Regions from separate parts of the Ruminococcus sp. 8Y-12 genome, predicted to be linked through region 1. Evidence: a T-box and tRNA genes for the amino acid it is inferred to sense, from the RefSeq annotation. Region 1 holds a T-box; the other holds one or more tRNA genes.
What was found. The T-box of region 1 lies ahead of proS (proline--tRNA ligase). A T-box ahead of a tRNA ligase gene usually reads a tRNA of that ligase, here a tRNA-Pro.
Positions count from the first base shown of each region.

Region 1 (7,056 bases):
ATGGGCGATGTAATGGTGAAAAATGTGATTCCAAAGCATCTCGAGGCCACTACGGCGAAGCTGGAGGAGATCGGGTGCGAGGTGGAGGAGTTCGATGATGCAGTCCGCGTGGTTGCGTCCAAGAGACTGAGCAATACAAATGTAAAGACCCTTCCCTATCCGGGATATCCCACGGATATGCAGCCCCAGATCGGGGTTACCCTGGCACTGGCCAGAGGTACAAGCATTGTGACAGAGAGTATTTTTGAAAACAGGTTTAAATATATTGATGAGCTGGCCCGCATGGGCGCGTCTGTGAAGGTGGAGGGAAACACAGCCATTATTTCAGGCGTGGACAGGCTGACAGGGGCCAGAGTGAGCGCTCCGGATCTTCGGGCAGGCGCTGCACTTGTGATTGCAGGTCTGGCGGCAGAGGGGATTACCATTGTGGATGATATCGTGTATATCCAGAGAGGCTACGAGAGCTTTGAGGAAAAGCTCAGGTCTCTGGGAGCGGAGATCGAGAAAGTGGCCAGCGAGAAAGAGATTCAGAAGTTTAAATTAAGAGTGGGTTGAAATCGAATAAGAAACCGTTGCACAATGCCGGATATCTGGCGGAAAGCAACGGTTTTTTCTATTTATTATGGTAAGGTATTGACTTTTTGGTATATTGTTATACAATATAGTCGTAGTAAGTAGTAATACAAGGTAGGTGCATGTATGCATGGTAGATAAATCACAGCTGTTCAAGGGGACTCTGGAGGGATGCATTCTCCAGATCATTGACTCTAAAGAGACCTATGGGTATGAGATTGCTGGAAAACTGGAGCAGAGCGGGCTGGGAGAGTTTAAGGAGGGGACGCTTTACCCACTGCTGCTGAGGCTGGAAAAGAAGGGATTGATCAAAGCAGCCTTTCGTCCCAGCGCATTAGGGCCTAAGAGAAAGTATTACCATCTCACGGAACAGGGAAAGGAGTATCTGGAGGAGTTTGTAGAATTGTGGCGGTGTATTGAGAGCAGTGTGAATTCCATATTGAAGGGGGAGGAACAGGTATGAACATCTTTTATAATGATCTAATGAAACTAAAAAACGAGAACAGGAAAAGACTGGAAATGATCAAAAATCCAAACCAGAGGACTATTCGGGATATCATGGTTTATATGCGCTATTCCGGAATCTGTCCTTTCCAGCTTGCAGTGGTACAGAAGGATCTTCTGGGAATGGCTGAGGAGGCTGCGAAGGACGGTGTCACGGTGGAGGAGAAGTTGGGGGTTCCTCTGAAGGAGTTTTGTGACTCCGTAATTCGAGATGCCAGAAGACAGACGCTGTGGGAACGTTTTTCCCATGTGATGATTTTTTTGTTTCCCACCATCTTACTCTTTTTTGGGTATGTTTTTGTACTTGAGGGTCGAAAAGCCCAGGAGGGTGTGCCGCTCATCCATTTCCTGATCATCCTCTTTGCAGCAGCCGTGAGTTTCATCTATGTGGTACTCAGGGCAAAGATTACCTTTTGTCAGAACAGGTTTATTAACTTTACAGTGTTATTTATCCCAACGCTTCTGGTTATCGGGGGATACCTGATGCCATTAGGGATTTTAAGAGATAGCGGGAGTATCAGGAACCTGGCAGCGGTTGTGGTGCCGGTCAGCTTTCAGACCGCCTTTGGGGTACTGATCTTTCTGTATCTGCTCCTGCTTTTGCAGGAATCTGTTCATTGGAACCGGATTTCCGGAAAATATGACTGGAGATAAGGGGGCGCATTGTCAAAGATATGGGGTTCCGGGAATTTCCGGGTAGCTGCCCATAGCAATCAAAAGCTCCAGACCTATCTGCCGGGCTTCCAATACAGCCTCTCTGGCAGAGCTGGCATCCCCGGAGAGGGCCAGGATTACTTCATTGGAATGGCTGGTTCCCCTGTCGGGTGTCATGTACCGGATGATCTTTACACCGGCCGCTTTCACTGCAGTGTCCGCCATTACCAGGCCGATGGCGGCGGGGGAACCGGCCATGAATCCAAAGGCCTGTCCCGGTTTTGCCCCAAAGGCTTTCTGCAGTACCTGCCCTGCGTTGGCGGAGTAGGCAAACTCCAGGTGTCCAGCCTGGCTGATGTACAGCTCTCCTGCGTATTTATTTGTGAGTTCCAGGGCAATCTGAACGGCCTGGCGCACATCCGAGACATTGTCCCCTCCCAGGACTACATAGTTCCCATGGCCGCCCCAGCCCTTTGTGTCCCGGGGTAGCTCGATGGAGAGAACTTCCGTGTTGGTGGCTTTCACCGCTTCATCGACGGCTGTGAGCTGTCCTGCCGCTCCGGTTCTGGAACTGAAAATCCCCAGGGAGTGATAGCGGGTGCCCAGACCCATCTGAGCCAGGAGCTCAGAGTCAATGCCCGCAATCACCAGCCCAATGGTGTCCAGGACCGCGGTGCCCACAAATTCTGTTCTTGTACAATTCATACTGATTGATCTAACGTCCATAAATTTCTCCTCTATGGCAGGTGCAAACAGGCATACCTATCCAATAATAAGCTTAGTATAAAGAAAAAAGTGCTTCATGTCAAACGTTACTGTTCACACGTTCACAGTAACGCTTGACAAACGTGATTTTTTCGACTAGAATGACCCTATTGACGAAAAGCGCGATGAAGAGGACCAGTACATATGTGACAATCCAAAGAGAGGGAATCGATGGTGAGAGATTTCTGTGCGGAGCATGTGGAACCTACCTTGGAGCACTGTATGAAAGTACAGCGTAATTCCGGCGTTAACGGAGAAAGAGCGGGCAGCGCAGGCTGCCAAACAGGGTGGTACCGCCGAAGAATGTTACCTCGGTCCCTTTGTGCGCAGAATGCGTGCAGGGAGACCGGGGGTTTTTGTTTTAAAGAGAAATACATCCTGAGAGACAAAAAACTTCCGGGGCCAAGTGTAATATGTTCCCCCTGCTTTATAAAAACCAAAGTACTGGAAAGGAGTAAAGAGATGGCAAAGGAAAAGAAATTGGTGGAAGCGATCACCTCCATGGAGGAGGATTTCGCACAGTGGTACACAGATGTGGTAAAGAAGGCAGAGCTGATTGACTACACCAGTGTGAAGGGTTGTATGGTGATTAAACCTGCGGGATATGCAATCTGGGAGAATATTCAGAATGAGCTGGACCGCAGGTTCAAGGAGACAGGGGTGGAAAATGTATACCTGCCGCTGTTCATTCCTGAGAGTCTGCTCCAGAAGGAGAAGGATCATGTGGAGGGATTTGCCCCGGAAGTGGCCTGGGTGACCCATGGCGGACTGGAGCCCCTTCAGGAGCGTTTGTGCGTGCGTCCCACCTCAGAGACTCTGTTCTGTGACTTCTACGCCAATGACGTCCACTCCTACCGGGATCTCCCCAAGGTGTACAATCAGTGGTGTTCAGTGGTGCGCTGGGAAAAGACCACGAGACCCTTCCTGCGCTCCAGGGAGTTCCTGTGGCAGGAGGGTCACACCGCCCACGCTACAGCCGAGGAGGCTGAGGAGAGAACCATTCAGATGCTGAATGTGTACGCCAGCTTCTGTGAGGATGTTCTGGCCATTCCTGTGATCAAGGGCCGCAAGACGGATAAGGAGAAGTTCGCAGGAGCGGAGGCCACCTATACGATAGAGTCTCTGATGCACGACGGAAAGGCGCTGCAGTCCGGAACCAGCCATAATTTTGGGGACGGATTCGCAAAAGCCTTTGGCATCCAGTTTGCGGACAAGGACAATCAGTTAAAATATGTTCATCAGACCTCCTGGGGAATGACAACCCGGATGATTGGAGCCATTATTATGGTACACGGGGATAACAGCGGACTAGTGCTTCCGCCCAGAATTGCGCCCACCCAGGTGGTGGTGATTCCCATCCAGCAGAAAAAAGAGGGCGTGCTTGAGAGGGCGGTCCAGGTGAAGGCAGCGCTGCAGGCAGCAGGCCTGCGTGTGAAGCTGGATGACTCGGACAAGAGCCCCGGATGGAAATTCTCCGAGCAGGAGATGAGAGGCTTTCCTGTGAGAATCGAGCTGGGGCCCAAGGACATTGAGGCCGGGCATGCAGTGATCGTGCGCAGGGATACCAGGGAGAAGATCGTTGCGCCTATAGAGGAGCTGGCAGAAAAGACCGCGCAGATACTGGAGGCCATCCAGACGGACATGCTGGAGAGGGCCAGAGCTCACAGGGATTCCCATACCTACACTGCCACTAACATGGAGGAGATGCGGGACATCGCTGAGAACAAGCCGGGCTTTATCAAAGCCATGTGGTGCGGATGCCAGGAGTGCGAGGATGCCTTAAAGGAGGAGATCGGCGTGACCTCCAGATGTATGCCCTTTGAGCAGGAGCATCTCTCGGGTACCTGCGTTCACTGTGGAAAGCCGGCAAAACAGATGGTATACTGGGGAAAGGCTTATTAATCAAATGGAGATAGACAAAACACTATACACAACAAGACCGGATCCGGAGGGAAGGCTTCCCAAGGAGATGGCGGTCTATGATCTCCTGGAAAAGCTGGACATCCCATTTGTGCGGGTGGACCATGAGGTGACACCGTCCATTGAGTCCTGCCATGATGTGGACAAATTGCTGGATATTGAGATTTGCAAAAACCTTTTTCTGTGCAACCGGCAAAAGACGGATTTTTACCTGTTATTGATGCCTGGACAAAAGCCTTTTAAGACAAAGGAGCTCTCAAAGCAGATCGGAAGTGCCAGGTTATCCTTTGCGGGCGAGGAGTATTTGGAGGAATTTATGGATCTCACCCCCGGATCAGTCACCGTCCTGGGCCTGATGAATGACAAAGACAAGAGAATCCGGCTGCTGATTGACCGGGAGGTGGCTGAGACAGAGTATCTGGGATGCCATCCCTGCATCAATACCTCCAGCCTGAAGCTGCGTACCAGAGATATTCTGGAAAAGTTTCTTCCATATATAGGACATGACTATACAGTGGTGGAGCTGCTGTGAACGTGTGAACAGTAACGTGGTGGAGCTTTGAGAAAGTGGCGGTACAAAAAATCATTGACAAAGAAAGGTTTAGGCGGTATCATAGGGCCAAGATTTTAGAAAAATCTATCTATAAAGAAGGAGGAAAAGAGAATATGAAGAAGTTCAAACAGATCGCTGCATTTGCATTAGCTGCATCCCTTGCAGTTGCATCCCTTGCCGGCTGCGGAAGTAAAGACGCGGCAAAGGAAGGGGCGGCATCCACGGAGGCTGCTGACGGAGAGGCAACGGCGAAGGGTGGTACCTTTAAGATCGGAGGCATTGGACCCACAACAGGAGGAGCTGCAGTTTACGGACAGGCAGTGGCAAATGCGATTGAGCTTGCGGCAAAGGAAATCAATGCAGCGGGTGGAATAAATGGTTATCAGGTGGAGACATCCTTCCAGGATGATGAGAGCGATGCGGAAAAATCCGTAAATGCTTACAATACATTAAAAGACTGGGGTATGCAGATGCTGGTAGGCACCGTTACCTCCGGACCCTGTATCGCAGTGGTGGAGAAGACACATGAGGACAATATGTTCCAGCTTACACCCTCAGGTTCTGCAGTGGAGAGTATTCAGTACGAAAATGCTTTCCGTGTCTGCTTTTCTGACCCGAACCAGGGAGCTGCTTCCGCAAAATATATTGGGGAAAACAAACTGGCTGCCAAAGTGGCTGTAATCTATGACAGCTCTGATGTGTACTCTTCCGGTATCTATGAGAAGTTTGCAGCAGAGGCCAAGAACCAGGGAATCGAGATCGTAGCTGCAGAGGCATTTACAGCTGACAACAAGACGGATTTCTCCGTACAGCTGCAGAAGGCAAAGGATGGCGGAGCGGAACTGGTATTTTTACCCATCTACTACAATGAGGCATCCTTGATCCTCAAACAGGCCAGCACCATGGGATTTACACCCCAGTTCTTCGGATGTGACGGACTGGACGGTATTCTGAACGTGGAGAACTTTGATACCTCCCTTGCGGAAGGCGTTATGCTTCTGACACCGTTTGCCGCAGACGCGGATGATGAGCTGACCAAAAACTTCGTCTCTGCATTTAAAGAGGCATACACAGACACACCAAACCAGTTTGCCGCAGACGCCTATGACGCAATGTACGCAATCAAAGCAGCTGGTGAGAAAGCTGGTATTACTCCGGAAATGAGCGTGTCCGAGATCTGCGAGGCAATGAAAACAGCCATGACGGAGATCACGGTTGAGGGACTGACCGGTAATATTGTCTGGACTGCAGATGGCGAGCCCAACAAAGATCCGAAGGCAGTGGTAATCACGGACGGTGTTTACAAGGCAATGTAATGAAAGTGAAACGGAAATAATCGGTGCTGCTCCAAAGATGAGTATTCATTTGCGGGGCAGCACTTTTTGCATGTAACTGTGAACAGTAACGTGAAAGTACCGATCAGTTACGAGTTTGAAATTCTTTATTGAACTACAGTAGAAAACTGTGCTATAATACAGTATTAAAATACGATAGAGGGGTTGCGGTATGAGTTTTATTTCTTATCTAATCAACGGTATCAGTCTTGGCAGTGTTTACGCGATCATTGCCCTGGGCTATACCATGGTGTACGGAATCGCCAAGATGCTGAATTTTGCACACGGCGATGTTATTATGGTGGGAGGTTATGTGGTTCTGACGATTGTGAGTACCATGGGAATGCCTCCGGCTGTGGGAATTATCGCGGCTGTGATTGTGTGTACGGTTCTGGGTGTGGTGATCGAGCGTGTGGCTTACAAGCCTCTGCGAAATGCTGCCTCCTCGCTGGCTGTGCTGATCACAGCAATCGGTGTCAGCTATCTGCTTCAGAATATCGCTCTGCTGATTTTTGGAGCTGACACGAAATCATTTAACTCCGTTGTGAGCGTCCCTGCTCTTGTACTGGCAGGCGGTCAGTTGACGATTTCCGGAGAGACGATCGTAACTATTTTGGCATGTATCGTTATTATGGTGGGACTCACCCTGTTCATCAAAAAGTCCAAGGCCGGACAGGCCATGCTGGCAGTATCTGAGGACAAGGGGGCTGCGCAGTTAATGGGTATCAATGTAAATGGGACCATTGCACTTAC
Region 1 covers NZ_CM176623.1:1,346,413-1,353,468, forward strand. The annotation lists gene murA (UDP-N-acetylglucosamine 1-carboxyvinyltransferase) at 1-555, shown strand, start outside; gene AC0THY_RS04920 (PadR family transcriptional regulator) at 704-1,036, shown strand; gene AC0THY_RS04925 (hypothetical protein) at 1,033-1,731, shown strand; gene pduB (microcompartment protein PduB) at 1,744-2,457, opposite strand; T-box leader at 2,613-2,819, shown strand; gene proS (proline--tRNA ligase) at 2,959-4,398, shown strand; gene AC0THY_RS04940 (prolyl-tRNA synthetase associated domain-containing protein) at 4,403-4,948, shown strand; gene AC0THY_RS04945 (ABC transporter substrate-binding protein) at 5,083-6,285, shown strand; gene AC0THY_RS04950 (branched-chain amino acid ABC transporter permease) at 6,476-7,056, shown strand, end outside.

Region 2 (7,056 bases), 1.9 Mb from region 1:
GTTTTGGAGTTTCCGGTAATGGCAGAATATTGCATGATTATAGAAGGTCACCGGACCATTTATGCCAGTCATGGACATGTGTACCACGAGGGCAATCTGCCGCCAATTGGGGAGGGGGACATTTTTATCCATGGACATACCCATGTGCCCATGGCAGAGAAAAGGGAGGGATACATACTGCTGAATCCGGGCTCGGCTGCGATTCCCAAAGAAGGCAGCATTCCCTCGTATGCAGTTCTGGAGAATGGGATTTTTACGATCAAAGGGTTTGAAGGAGAAATAGTAAAGGAGATCCGTTTGTGATGAAAACATTTGAATTGATTGCCCCCTGCCATTTCGGGCTGGAAGCAGTCCTGAAGCGGGAGATTTTGGATCTGGGTTACGACATCAGTAAGGTGGAGGATGGAAGGGTAACTTTTTTAGGGGACGCGCAGGCAATTGCCTACGCCAATGTGTTTCTGCGTACAGCAGAGAGGGTTTTGCTGAAGGTTGGATGCTTCCGTGCAGAGACCTTTGATGAGCTTTTTGAGAGGACGAAGGAAATTTACTGGGAGAATTACATTCCAAAAAGCGGTAAGTTCTGGGTTGCAAAGGCAACTTCCATAAAGAGCAAGCTCTTCAGCCCCTCAGATATCCAGTCTATTATGAAAAAGGCCATGGTGGAACGTCTGAAGAAGGTTTACCATCAGGAGTGGTTTGCGGAGGACGGAGCACAGTATCCGGTGCGTGTTTTTCTTATGAAAGACGAAGTGACCATAGGTATAGATACTTCCGGAGTTTCCCTGCACAAGAGAGGATATCGCCAGTTTACTGCCAAGGCGCCCATAACCGAGACGCTGGCGGCAGCCCTGATAATGCTCACACCGTGGAACAGGGAGAGGATTTTGGTAGATCCCTTCTGCGGCAGTGGAACCTTTCCCATCGAGGCTGCGATGATGGCAGCCAACATCGCGCCAGGTATGAACCGCTCCTTTTTGGCAGAAGAGTGGGACAATCTGATCACCAAAAAGTGCTGGTATGACGCAGCGGACGAGGCTGGAGAGTTGGTAGAGGATCAGATTCAGGTGGATATTCAGGGGTATGATATTGATCCGGATGTGGTGAAGGCAGCCAGAGAAAATGCGAAGCTGGCCGGAGTTGATCATTTGATTCATTTCCAGCAACGCCCGGTCAGCGAGTTGAACCACCCTAAAAAGTATGGTTTTATTATCACGAATCCTCCGTACGGGGAGCGCATTGAGGAGAAAGAAAATCTGCCCCAGTTGTACCGGCAGATAGGGGAGAGCTTTCAGAGGCTGGATTCCTGGTCTGAGTATCTGATAACCAGCTATGAGGATGCAGAGAAGTATATTGGGAGAAAGGCGGATAAAAACAGGAAGATATACAATGGGATGATCAGGACCTATTTTTATCAATTCCTGGGACCGAAACCGCCGAGATCAAAAAAATAGGGGGAAGCTTTTGATTAAAAAAGTGCAGACACTGCTGATTTTGGCTGTTATATGTCTATCCGGGTATCTGGTTTATGACATGTACCATGTTCAGATCAGACAGTGGATTGATCACACACAGAAAGAGACAGAGAGCCGTGAGGATACGGAGAGAGAAGATATTGAAACGGAAGAGGACGGCCACAGGGGGAAGGATCTGCCGGGAAGGTATGATTTGAGGGAGCAGCAAAAAGCTCCCTCGGTAAAGGATCAGGGGGATCTGGGGACTTGCTGGGCGATTACCGCATCCTCGTCCCTGGAGTCTGTTCTGCTACCCAAAGAACACACCGTATTCTCCGCAGATCACATTTCACTGCAGAATCCATATCAAAAGGGACAGGAGGACGGGGGAGCCTACACCATGTCCATCGCCTATTTTGCCGCATGGCTGGGACCTGTGAGGGAGGATCAGGACCCCTATGGAGACGGCAGCTCACCCAAGGGACTTGCCCCGATAAAGCATGTGCAGGAAATGCAGATGATTATGGACAAGGATATTCAGGATGTAAAGCGTCTGGTGTACAAGTATGGAGCTGTGCAGTCTTCCTTTTACATGGATATGGAAAGCTCGGCCCATACATCTGTCTTTTACAATCAGTTTGAAAAGGCGTACTGCTATCAGGGTGAAAAAGACCCCAACCACGATGTGCTGATTATCGGATGGGATGATGCATATCCCAAAGAGCGCTTTACCATGAATGTAAAGCGGGACGGTGCATTTATCTGTCAAAACAGCTGGGGAGATAAGTTTGGGGATAATGGTATTTTTTACGTGTCCTATGAGGATGCTCTGATTGCCAGCTACTGCTTGGCCTACACCAGAGTGGATGAGCCGGACAATTACGATCATCTATATCAGAGCGATCTCTGCGGCTGGGTAGGACAGCTGGGGTATGGTACGGATACATGCTACTTTGCCAATGTATATGAGAGCAAGGGAAAGGAGCGCGCGGAGGCGGTGGGATTCTACGCCACAGACAGAGATACCAGGTATACCATATATAAGACAGAATTTTTTGACAGCCCCCTCTCTTTGGCGGCGAGCAAAAAGGTGCAGTCAGGCACCTTGAAAAATCCGGGATACTACACCATTGATTTGGAGGAGCCGATCCAGCTGGAACCGGGTCAGAGATTTGCCCTTAGTATTAAGATAAAGACCCCTGGATCAGAGTATCCGGTTGCAACAGAGTACCAGGCGGATCAGAACACCAGCATGGTTACCATAGAGGACGGAGAGGGGTATATCAGCTCCAATGGATACAACTGGAAGCGCGCGGAGGAGGGATACGGGTGCAACCTCTGCCTAAAAGTGTATACTTCTGACATTTTTTGACAAAGTTGGAAAAAGTATTTTGCACGGGAAAGCACACCGTGATATAATCGGAGTAAACGGTAGAAAAGAGTGAAGATATGGAAAAGTGTATTATTTTTGCAACTGGAAATGAGGGAAAGATGAGGGAGATTCGGGAGATTCTGGCAGATCTAAAGATTCCTGTTCTTTCCATGAAAGAGGCAGGCGCGAAAGCGGATATTGTGGAAAACGGAACGAGTTTTCAGGAAAATGCGGATATTAAGGCAAAGACAGTCATGGAGCTGACCGGGCAGATCGTGCTGGCGGACGACTCTGGGCTGGAGATCGATTACCTCAACGGGGAACCCGGCATTTACTCAGCCAGATATATGGGGGAGGAAACTTCCTATGACATTAAAAACAAGAACTTGATTGACCGTCTGGAAGGTGTGCCTGATGAAAAGCGGACTGCCAGGTTTGTGTGTGCAATCTCCGCAGCTCTGCCAAGCGGGGAAGTCCTTCACAGTCAGGCAGCGGTTGAGGGGATCATAGGATATGAGAGCAGGGGGGAGAATGGATTTGGATATGATCCCATTTTTTACCTCCCGGAATACAAGTGCACTACCGCAGAGCTGTCTCCGGAGAAGAAGAATGAGCTGAGCCACCGCGGCAAAGCGCTCCGGATGATGAAGGAAAAACTAAAAACAGTACTGTAGGAGGGGAACTGCAGATGAAAATATTGATTGTCAGTGACACCCATCGCCGAGACAGAAATCTGGAAAAAGTGTTGGAAGAACAAAAACCCATTGACCGTTTGATTCATCTAGGTGATGCGGAGGGAAGCGAGGACTTTATCCGTCAGCTGGCGGAATGTCCGGTCAATATTGTGTGTGGCAACAATGACTTTTTTTGTGATCTGCCCAGGGAGCAGGAGTTTATGCTGGGGAAGTATAAAGTGCTGATCACCCACGGGCATTACTACTATGTGTCCCTGGATACACAGGAAATCAGGCGGCAGGCACGGGCAAGAGGTGTGGATATCGTCATGTACGGTCATACACACAGACCCGTGCTGGATGTGGGGGAACAGCTGACTGTTTTAAACCCGGGAAGTCTGTCCTACCCCAGACAGGAAGGGAGAAAGCCCAGCTATATTCTGATGGAGATCAATGAGCTTGGGGAAGCAAAATACAGGATTTGTTATTTAGACTGAAAAAATAGTAAAAAAAACGAAAAAATAGTTGACAATTGGAAATGGCTATAATATAATATGTCTTGCGTCACGAAAAGGGCGCAAGATAAGCCTAGAACGGGGTGTGGCTCAGCTTGGCTAGAGCGCCTGGTTTGGGACCAGGAGGTCGCAGGTTCGAATCCTGTCACCCCGATACGTAACACCATGCGGGTGTAGTTCAATGGTAGAACACCAGCCTTCCAAGCTGGATACGTGGGTTCGATTCCCATCACCCGCTCTTGAGTCTGTAGCTCAGTTGGATAGAGCAACGGCCTTCTAAGCCGTGGGTCGGGGGTTCGAATCCCTTCAGGCTCGTTTACCTGTATTTGCAGGTGGGCAATATTTAATAATGGTGGGTATAGCGCAGCTGGTTAGCGCGCCAGATTGTGGCTCTGGAGGCCGAGGGTTCGAATCCCTTTACCCACCCTTTCTTGGGCTATCGCCAAGCGGTAAGGCACAGCACTTTGACTGCTGCACTCGCTGGTTCGAATCCAGCTAGCCCAGCTGGCGAAAGCCGACTGGGGCAGAGGATTTGCCCGGAGAACTTATGGGATATTAGCTCAGTTGGTAGAGCACTTGACTTTTAATCAAGTTGTCCGGGGTTCGAATCCCCGATGTCTCATTCAATAAATTCGTAAAAACAAGTATCTTCGCAGTTTGCGGGGATTTTTTTATTATATGGAAGTCCTTTGCACTTGTCTGAGAGAGCCCCTAAAGGCTCTCTTCCTCAATCATTCGGTAACCGATTCCAATCTCTGTCTGTACATATTCCGGCTCAGCGGGATTCAGTTCCAGCTTTCTTCTGATATTCGCCATATTAACCCTGAGTATACGATTGTTGTGGTCCGCATAGGGTCCCCAGATGCTGGAGATGATGGAGTCATAGGTCATAACTCTTCCGGAATTGCGGGCCAGCAGGGAAATGATTTTGAATTCCACCTGCGTCAAATGCACTTCCTGGCCTCTGACAGAGATCTGGTGCTTTACAAAATCGATGGTGAGATCCTTGGCATGGAAAATATGGGGCACCCCCTGCGAGGAGGGCAGAGCGCTGTGGCGTTCCGCAGTCCGGATGCGGGCCATCAGTTCCGAGGTCCCAAAGGGTTTTGTTATATAGTCATCCGCCCCCAGGTCTAAGGCCTCCACTTTTTCGGACTCCTGGGTACGCGCAGAGATAACTAAGATAGGAATGGAGGACCAGCTCCGGACACGGCGTATAATGGTAAGTCCGTCTATGTCAGGCAGTCCCAGATCCAGTAGAACCATATCCGGGCATTGAGAGGTTATGATGGAAAGCCCGTCCACTCCATTGTACGCCTTGAGTACCCGATAATTCTGGTTAGAGAGTGTTGTGGATATAAAATTGCAGATATTTTTCTCATCTTCTATGACTAAAATAGTTGATTTATAGTTATTCATGTGATTCACCGTCCCGTGGTAATGTAAATATAAATTCAGCGCCCTCACTGTGATTTCGGGCAGTTATGGTCCCATTGTGGGCTAATATAATGGTTTTGCAGATGGAGAGTCCGATACCCATGCCCTTTGAACTGTCCGACGACTTGCCGCAGCAAAGAGAACCGCTCTCAAATATGGAGTCCAGCTGATCCGGGTCAATTCCTATGCCAAAATCAATAATGTGAAACGCAACGGTATCCCTGTCACAGGTTACCAGGCATTGAATGGGCTCTCTGCTTTGAGCGTGAACAACCGCGTTTTCCAGAAGATTGATAATAACCTGCTCGATCAGAATGGCATCCATGGGAATCATAACCAGGTCATCAGGTACCTTCACCTTGATTGAGGCCTGGGGCAGGCGTTTTTTCAGACGATAGACCGCCTCGGAAACCACCTCCTCGATGGGTTCTAAGGACTTGGTTACCCTGGCTACATCATCATGTATCCGGGTTACGGACAGCAGATTCTCCACCATGTTCAGGAGCCAGTTGGAATCCTGGGCAATATGCGCTACCAGTTCCCGTTTTTGGGCCTCTGAAAGGGTATCTCCGTTGTCCAGGTAAGTATTGCTCGCACCAATGATACTGGTTAGGGGCGTTCGCAGATCATGGGATACAGCGCGCAGCAGATTCGCCCTCATCTTTTCCTTTTCTGCAGCTGTGAGCTGTTTTTCACGTTCGGACAGGATGCGTGCATTTTCCTTCATATGGGTGGTGGCAGTGCTGGTGATAAGAGAGATGATCAGCATGACCAGAAACGTAAGGGGATACCCGCTGAGCTGAAAGTTCAGCTCAAAATATGGGTAGGTAAACAGATAGTTGATACTGATGACACCTGCCAGGGATGCGATTACCCCGCACATGTAATTCGAAGTGTAGCGGGCTGTCAGTACAATGGCTAAAATGTAAAAGAGCGCAATATTGACAGAACTTCCGTTTATATGGTGAAAATAAAAGGAGATGGCTGTAGCAGCAGTCATGCTGAACATAACAACGCAGATATTGTGCAGTAATTTTTTAGTAGTCTTATGCATAGTTATTTACCTCATATCCATTTGAAATCAGTATACAACGAGTATACCTTAAAATGTGTTAAGAAATTGCTAAGAATTTGCAAAACAAGAAAAAAAGATTGTCTTGTCAAACCATAAGTGATAAATTAGTGGATGGAAAATTTGAAAATGAGAGGCGAGACTATGGAAACTTACAATTACTTATTTGACTTGGCAATTATCTTGCTCAGTACCAAACTTTTGGGGCTGATTACGCGGAAAGTCCGAATGCCTCAGGTGGTCGGTGCACTTCTGGCGGGTCTGCTGCTGGGACCGGCTGTTTTTAATATATTAAAAGAGACCAGCTTTATCCACCAGACGGCTGAGATAGGCGTTGTGGTTCTGATGTTCTGTGCAGGCATGGAGACAGATATAAAAGAGCTGAAGCGCAGCGGAAAAGCCTCCTTCCTGATTGCCCTGATCGGTGTGGTGGTTCCGCTCGTAGGCGGTTTTGCTGTGGCATACTTTTTCAATCAGCCACAAGTCATAGCGTCAGACGCTTCCTGCAGCACGTTTCTTCAAAATATTTTCATAG
Region 2 covers NZ_CM176623.1:4,444,832-4,451,887, reverse strand. The annotation lists gene yfcE (phosphodiesterase) at 1-303, shown strand, start outside; gene AC0THY_RS18025 (THUMP domain-containing class I SAM-dependent RNA methyltransferase) at 303-1,451, shown strand; gene AC0THY_RS18020 (lectin like domain-containing protein) at 1,462-2,823, shown strand; gene AC0THY_RS18015 (XTP/dITP diphosphatase) at 2,901-3,497, shown strand; gene AC0THY_RS18010 (metallophosphoesterase family protein) at 3,512-3,994, shown strand; tRNA gene AC0THY_RS18005 (tRNA-Pro) at 4,092-4,166, shown strand; tRNA gene AC0THY_RS18000 (tRNA-Gly) at 4,180-4,250, shown strand; tRNA gene AC0THY_RS17995 (tRNA-Arg) at 4,254-4,327, shown strand; tRNA gene AC0THY_RS17990 (tRNA-His) at 4,365-4,438, shown strand; tRNA gene AC0THY_RS17985 (tRNA-Gln) at 4,445-4,516, shown strand; tRNA gene AC0THY_RS17980 (tRNA-Lys) at 4,562-4,634, shown strand; gene AC0THY_RS17975 (response regulator) at 4,724-5,431, opposite strand; gene AC0THY_RS17970 (sensor histidine kinase) at 5,424-6,503, opposite strand; gene AC0THY_RS17965 (cation:proton antiporter) at 6,666-7,056, shown strand, end outside.
Region 2: it has a tRNA-Pro gene. The T-box ahead of proS (proline--tRNA ligase) is inferred to sense a tRNA for this amino acid. The anticodon was not compared.